3 regions of the Mycobacterium sp. SMC-14 genome follow, and region 2 is predicted to be linked to each of the others. Evidence: riboswitches for the same ligand, from Rfam matches in the RefSeq annotation. Region 2 holds a riboswitch; each other region holds the start of a gene.
What was found. Region 2 has a riboswitch for cobalamin ahead of metE (5-methyltetrahydropteroyltriglutamate--homocysteine S-methyltransferase). Riboswitches for the same ligand answer to the same signal wherever they lie in the genome.
Positions count from the first base shown of each region.

Region 1: linked by a shared signal. The riboswitch ahead of ACKY0W_RS16660 (magnesium chelatase subunit D family protein) and the one ahead of metE (5-methyltetrahydropteroyltriglutamate--homocysteine S-methyltransferase) in region 2 are both predicted to bind cobalamin.
Region 3: linked by a shared signal. The riboswitch ahead of cobN (cobaltochelatase subunit CobN) and the one ahead of metE (5-methyltetrahydropteroyltriglutamate--homocysteine S-methyltransferase) in region 2 are both predicted to bind cobalamin.

Region 1 is NZ_CP176429.1:3,500,633-3,502,826, forward strand. Features, by position in the region: gene cbiE (precorrin-6y C5,15-methyltransferase (decarboxylating) subunit CbiE) at 1-280, opposite strand, end outside; gene ACKY0W_RS16655 (dienelactone hydrolase family protein) at 295-1,092, opposite strand; cobalamin riboswitch at 1,118-1,266, shown strand; gene ACKY0W_RS16660 (magnesium chelatase subunit D family protein) at 1,294-2,194, shown strand, end outside.
Region 2 is NZ_CP176429.1:1,203,854-1,206,047, reverse strand. Features, by position in the region: gene ACKY0W_RS05825 (DNA/RNA helicase domain-containing protein) at 1-104, opposite strand, end outside; gene ACKY0W_RS05820 (SDR family oxidoreductase) at 228-878, shown strand; cobalamin riboswitch at 933-1,137, shown strand; gene metE (5-methyltetrahydropteroyltriglutamate--homocysteine S-methyltransferase) at 1,258-2,194, shown strand, end outside.
Region 3 is NZ_CP176429.1:3,516,974-3,519,167, forward strand. Features, by position in the region: gene cobN (cobaltochelatase subunit CobN) at 1-950, opposite strand, end outside; cobalamin riboswitch at 979-1,115, opposite strand; cobalamin riboswitch at 1,107-1,296, shown strand; gene ACKY0W_RS16730 (ABC transporter substrate-binding protein) at 1,333-2,194, shown strand, end outside.

The DNA of each region.
Region 1 (2,194 bases), 2.3 Mb from region 2:
TGCCGATGCCGCTGAGCAGCGGGTCCCCGGATGCCAGCGCCACGATCCGCTGTCCTGCCAGTTCCTCGAACAGCGCCGGCAGCCCGGCGTGCAGCGGGACCGGCCACTTGAGCCGCCGCTGGCCGTCGGCTTCGGGCAGCAGGTCCAGTTGGCGGGGCGCGCCGAGTACGACGTCGGCCGCCAGCACGGTCTCCCGCACCGGCCCGCCCAGCCCGGCCCAGCCGTCGGCGCCGATGCCCACTACGGCGATGCGTTCGGCTGGGCTGGGCTGGGCAGGCACAGCGGCGATCGTAACTAGGTCAATCGTTCGGTGAGGAATTCCACCACCCGCTTGCGCGCCTCGTAGGCAGGATGGCCGTCGACCTCACGGACCTGGTCGGTGAGCACCGAGTGCGCCATCCGGGACAGACCGTGCGGGTTGCCCGACGAGGAATCGATCTCGATGACCTCGAAAGCGTCCCCAAGCCGCGCTTTCAGCGTCGCGAAGCGGTCACCGGGGGCCATCTTGTCCTCGCTGAACCGCAGGCCGAGCGCGCACAAGCCGTCCTTGGCGGCCCGGTCGGCGACAACGCCCAGCTCGACCTCGGAGAGCCCTGGGTCGCGGCGTTGTTTGAGCGTCAGCGGAATGGGCACCGACGGTTGGCTGAGCACCGGGGCCAGCACGGCGTCGTCAACGGCCGCGGCCAGCGCGAAGCCGCCGGTGAAGCACTGGCCGATCACCCCGACGCCCTTGCCAGGGGTCTTCTCGTTGAGGTCGCGGGCCAGCGCCCGCAGGAACTGGGTGACCGGCCGCTGCTTGTCGGTGGCGAACGCGGCGAATTCCCGGGTCACGCAGGCGCGACTGATCGTGGTCAGTGCGTAGCCGGGCGTGATCGCCTTACCCGGCTCGCCGAACAACGAGGGAATCGCCACGGTGAAGCCGTTGTCCACCAGGTGATTTCCCAGCGCCAGCACCCCGGGGTGAATCCCCGGAATCTCCGGGATCAGCACCACACCGGGGCCTTTGCCCTTGCGGTATACGTCGTGGGTGAATTCGCCGCCGGTGAACGGCTCGGCGACCCATCCGGTCAGATCTGCTTCAGGTGCACTCACTGTCTTCGGTGTCCTTTCGCCCAGGTCGGCGTCTCGCGCCCCGAGTGTTAGGGTATCGGCGCGAAGCGCCAGGGAAGTCGGTGTGACTCCGACGCAGGCCCGCTACGGTGTTCCGCGGCGCATCTCGGTGCGCCACGGTCAGTCCGAATACCGGCTTCGCGTCGCCGACTCAGAGGTGTCGGCCACACGAGCGGAGCCTCAATGCAACAGCTGTACCCCTTCCCCGCTGTCCTCGGCGGCGACCCGGATGCCCCGGGCGGCCTCGACGACATGGCACTGGCGCTTGTCCTGAGCGCGATCTCCCCCGGCATCGGCGGGGTGCTCATTCGCGGCGAGAAGGGCACCGCCAAGTCGACGCTGGTCCGGGCGCTGGCCCAGGTGCTGCCGCCCATCGACGTGCTGGCCGGCGATCGGTTCTCTTCCGATCCCGCTGAGGCGAACCCGCTCTCCCCCGACGGCCCGTTCCCCAGCGACGCCCCCGTCGAGACCCGCCCGGTGCGTCTGGTGGAACTGCCGGTCGGCGCCACCGAGGACCGGGTGGTGGGTTCGATCCATCTGGAACGGGCGCTCAGCGCCGGCACCGTCGACTTCGAACCCGGGCTGTTGGCCCGCGCCAACCGCGGCATCCTCTACCTCGACGAGGTCAACCTGCTCGCCGACCACCTGGTGGACCTGCTGCTGGACGCCGCGGCGATGGGGCGGCTGACCGTGGAACGCGACTCGGTCTCGGTCACCCATGCCGCGCGGTTCGTGATCGTCGGGACGATGAATCCCGAGGAAGGCGAGCTGCGTCCCCAACTGCTCGACCGGTTCGGGTTGACCGTCGAGGTGTCCGCGCCGCGTGATCCGGTTTTGCGGGCCGAGGCGGTTCGGCGGCGGCTGGCGTTCGACGCCGACCCGGAGGGCTTCGCCACGAACTACGCCGAGGCTGAAGAAGGACTGCGGGCCCGGATCCGCCAGGCCCAGGAACTGCTGCCCCAGGTGACGCTCACCGATGACGCATTGGTCAAGATCGGTGAGATCTGCGCGGCGTTCGACGTGGACGGTCTGCGCGGCGACATCGTCTGTGCCCGCACCGCGGTGGCGCATGCGGCGTGGCAGG
Region 2 (2,194 bases):
TGTTCGGATGGGGATGCGCGCCGGCCGGTGCGAAAAAGCATCTGCTCGAGCAATTGCTCTACCAATGACGAAGGTGGCTCGGCACAGGCACGACTTGCCGTCATGCGAATGAGCGTCAATGAATATTCCCCAGGGCAGCACGAATTGAATCGTGCGGGTGGGGACATATCCTGCGCCGGAAGTCCGTCGGACCGCGGTGATCATGCTAGCCGCGTACCGTCGACTCCATGGCACGCATCGTGATCATCGGCGGCCACGGCAAGATCGCCCTGCTGCTGGCCCCCATCCTCGCCCATAGCGGCCACCAGGTCAGTTCGGTGTTCCGCAATCCCGAACACGCCGAGGAGGTCGCGGTCACCGGCGCGGTCCCGGTGGTGGCCGACATCGAGCAACTCGACGTCGACGGCCTGGCCCGCGTCGTGGCCGGCCACGACGCGGTGGTGTTCTCCGCCGGAGCCGGCGGCGGCAACCCGGCACGCACCTACGCCGTCGACCGCGACGCCGCCATCCGCAGCATCGACGCCGCCGAGCAGGCCGGTGTGCGGCGCTTCGTGATGGTGTCCTACTTCGGCGCGGGTCCTGATCACGGTGTTCCCGACGACGATCCGTTCTTTCCGTACGCGCAGGCCAAAGCCGCCGCCGACGCCCACCTGCGTGCCACCGATCTGGACTGGACGGTGCTGGGCCCGAGCCGGCTCACCCTTGATCCGGCGACCGGCCGAATCGCCCTCGGCCCCGATACCGGCAAGGGGCAGGTCTCCCGCGACAACGTGGCAGAGGTGATCGCCGCCTGCCTGGCCGACAACTCGACCATCGGCCGCACCATCGAATTCAACGACGGCCAGACCCCGATCCCGGAGGCGCTTCGAGCCGATTGACCAGGTAATCTTCATTACGCAACTGGTTTGCCGTAGCTGCCGTAAGGCGGCGTCGGCATCGAGCGCAATGCGGTTTTCCGTGGAGCGCAAGAGGGAACCCGGTGAGAATCCGGGACTGTCCCGCAGCGGTATGCAGGAACGACCGCCGTCACAAAGCACTGGTCACGGGTTCGCCCACCGACTGGGAAGCGACGGCCACTAGGAGCACCTCGGTGCGCGCCTGCGAGTCCGAATACCTGCCCGTTGTGCTGGGCGCGCCGCGCCCGGCGGATCAACGCCTCGCGGAATGGGCGTCTGGTTTTGAGGGTTATAGTGCTTTATATATAGGCACGGGACCGGATCAGCTGGGCGACTGCTGGCGTTGACCCACCCTCGTCAATTGAAGGATCAAATCGTGATCGCTCAACCCTTTACCGCCACCGTTCTCGGCTCACCTCGTATCGGGCCGCGCCGCGAACTCAAGCGCGCCACCGAAAGCTACTGGGCCGGCCGGATCGGCCAGGACGAACTGAAGACGGTGGCCGCCGGCCTGCGCCGCGACACCTGGGCCCAGCTGGCCGCCGCCGGGCTGGACTCGGTGCCGGTGAACACGTTCTCCTACTACGACCAGATGCTCGACACCGCGGTGCTGCTGGGCGCACTCCCGGCGCGGGTGGCCGGCGTCGCCGATGAGCTGGACCGCTACTTCGCCGCAGCCCGGGGCAACAAGGACATCGCCCCGCTGGAGATGACGAAGTGGTTCGACACCAACTACCACTACATCGTTCCCGAGATCGGCCCGGACACGAAGTTCTCGCTGAACCCGGCCAAGGTGCTCTCCGAGCTCGCCGAGGCGCAGGAGCAGGGCATCAACGCTCGTCCGGTGATCATCGGGCCGGTCACCTTTCTGCTGCTGAGCAAGGCCGTCGACGGTGCGGACGCACCGATCGCCCGCCTTGATGAGCTGACCGACATCTACGCCGAGTTGCTGGGCAAGCTGGCCGACGCCGGCGCGCAGTGGGTGCAGATCGACGAGCCGGTGCTGGTGACCGACATCTCCGCCGACGCCCCCGCGTTGGCCGAGCAGGTCTACAACCGTCTCGGCGGGCTGAGCAAGCGGCCGTCGATCTTCGTGGCCACCTACTTCGGTGACCCGGGCGCCGGGCTGCCCGCCCTGGCCCGCACTCCGGTCGAGGCGATCGGCGTCGACCTGGTCTACGGCGCGGACACCAAGATCGCGTCGGTGCCGGAGCTGGCTTCCAAGACGCTGGTCGCCGGTGTGGTCGACGGCCGCAACATCTGGCGCACCGACCTGCAGGCCGCGCTGGCCAAGCTGG
Region 3 (2,194 bases), 2.3 Mb from region 2:
CGGGCGCAGCGCTCGGGGTCGGCGGCGTAGTGCGGCAGCCCGTCGTCGTCGATCTCCTTAAAGGAGAACGGAACCGTGATGATTCGTCCGTCGAATTCCGGGATGGCGATCTGAGTGGCCGAATCCAGTGGGCTGACGCCGTCGTCGTTGGCCTCCCAATCCGCGCGCGACGACGCCAGGCACAGTCCCTGGAACACCGGAATGTCCAGCGCCGCGATCCGTTCGATGTCCCACGCGCCGTCGTCGTCACCGGCACTGACACCGGCGGTGGCATTCATCGCCCCACCGGCCGCCAGCATGCAGACCACCACCGCATCGAGCTGCGCCAGCGCCTCAAACAGCTCATCGGGGGCGTTGCGCAGCGACGCGGCGAAGATCGGCACCCCGACCGCCCCGGTGGCGACCTTTACCCCATCGATGGCGTCGGCCAGCGCGTGCGCGAAACCGGCATTGCCGCTGACCTCATGGGCCCGGTAGTAGAGCACCCCGATCCGCACCGCGTCGGGAGCCTCGACAGACTCGCGCTTGCCGTAACCCCACTCCGGGATCACCGCCGGCTCATCGAAACCCTCCCCGGTGAGCAGCACCGTGTCACACAAGAACGCGTGCAGCTGCGCGAGATTGGCCGGCCCACCCTCGGCGAGATAGGCGTGTGCCTGCGCGGCCAGGCCGATCGGGACCGTCGAGCACTCCATCAACTCGGCGTTGGGCGAGCGCTCCCCGCCGAGCACCACCAGCGGCAGGCCCGTCGCGCGCAGCAGCTTCAGTTCGTCGGCGATCTCGGCCGACGACCCCAGGATGCGCAGCACCACGACGTCGGTGCCGGCCACCAGCGGTTCGATGTCGTGGCGTGCCGGGTTGCCGAGCCGGTACGCCGCGCCACTGGCCCGCGCGGACAGCAGGTCGGTGTCGGACGTGGACAACAGCGCGATACGGCGTGCATCAGCCATCAGGGGCCTCCTCGGGGTTCTCGCCCCTCGTCGTCGGATGTCTCGTGGCCGTATCTGGCTAACGGGCCCGGCTGCGCCGATGGCCCTTCACAGTGGCGGAACCGCCCCGGATTCGCACCGGGTTCCTGACGCCACGAGACGGCGGCCAGCCTAACGCAGCACGGCATGCAACAATGTCGCCGGTAAGGCGATGACGATTGAGGAAGCCGGTGTGAATCCGGCGCGGTCCCGCCACTGTCATCGGGGAGCGACCCTCATCAGCCACGGCCCGCCACTTGTGGGGTTGGAAGGCGAGGCAAGCAGTGATCCGAGAGCCAGGAGACTCACGTCAACGCGTCCTGCGTACCGGGGCGGTGTACCCCGAGGAAGCTGACTCACGCCCATGCCCCGTGCGTTGCGGGTAGTTCCTGCGCTCCTGGTAGCGCTGGCCACCGCGCTGTCGTTGGCCAGCTGCTCTGGCGAACTCGCAGCCCGCACCCCGCAGGCGCGCGCCGGCTGCATCACCGACTTCGATCCGGCTGCCGACTATTTTCCCGACAAGTCGACGCTGACCGAGGCCACCAACTTCGTCCTCGAATACCACGGCAGCTACCAGGTCCTGACTGTCAAACGGCCCTACCTCGGCGGCAAGCCGGTGTCCTATGTACTGGTGCGTTGCGGTGCGCCCGCACCGGCACTGAGCGGCGAACTGGCCCACGCCCAACAGATCACCGTCCCGGTACACAGCCTCTACTCGGGCTCGACGACGCACCTGGCGATGATCACCGAACTCGGGCAAGCCGGCGTGGTCACCGGAGTGGCGAGCCCGGCCGCCGTCGCCGATCCGCAGATTCGCGCCCGCATCGAGACCGGTGAGATCGTCGGGTACGCCCCCGGCGGACAGCTCAACGTCGAGCGGGTGCTCAGTGCCGGCCCCGATCTGCTGGTCACCGAAGGTATCGACGATCCCGGCTATCCCAAGCTGCGCGAGGCCGGTCTGCCCGTACTGGCCGACGCCGAATGGCTGGAATCCACTCCCCTGGGCCGAGCCGAGTGGATGAAGGTGTTCGCCGCGCTGACCGGGACCGAACGTCAGGCCGCGCAGACCTACCAGGACATCCGCAACCGTTACCGTGCCCTGGCCGCTCAAGCCGCCGGGGCGAAGCCCGCCGAGGTTCTGGTCGGCACCATGTATTCGGGCAGCTGGTCGATGCCCACCGGCGACAGCTATTCGGGGCGTCTGGTCGCCGACGCCGGAGGCACCT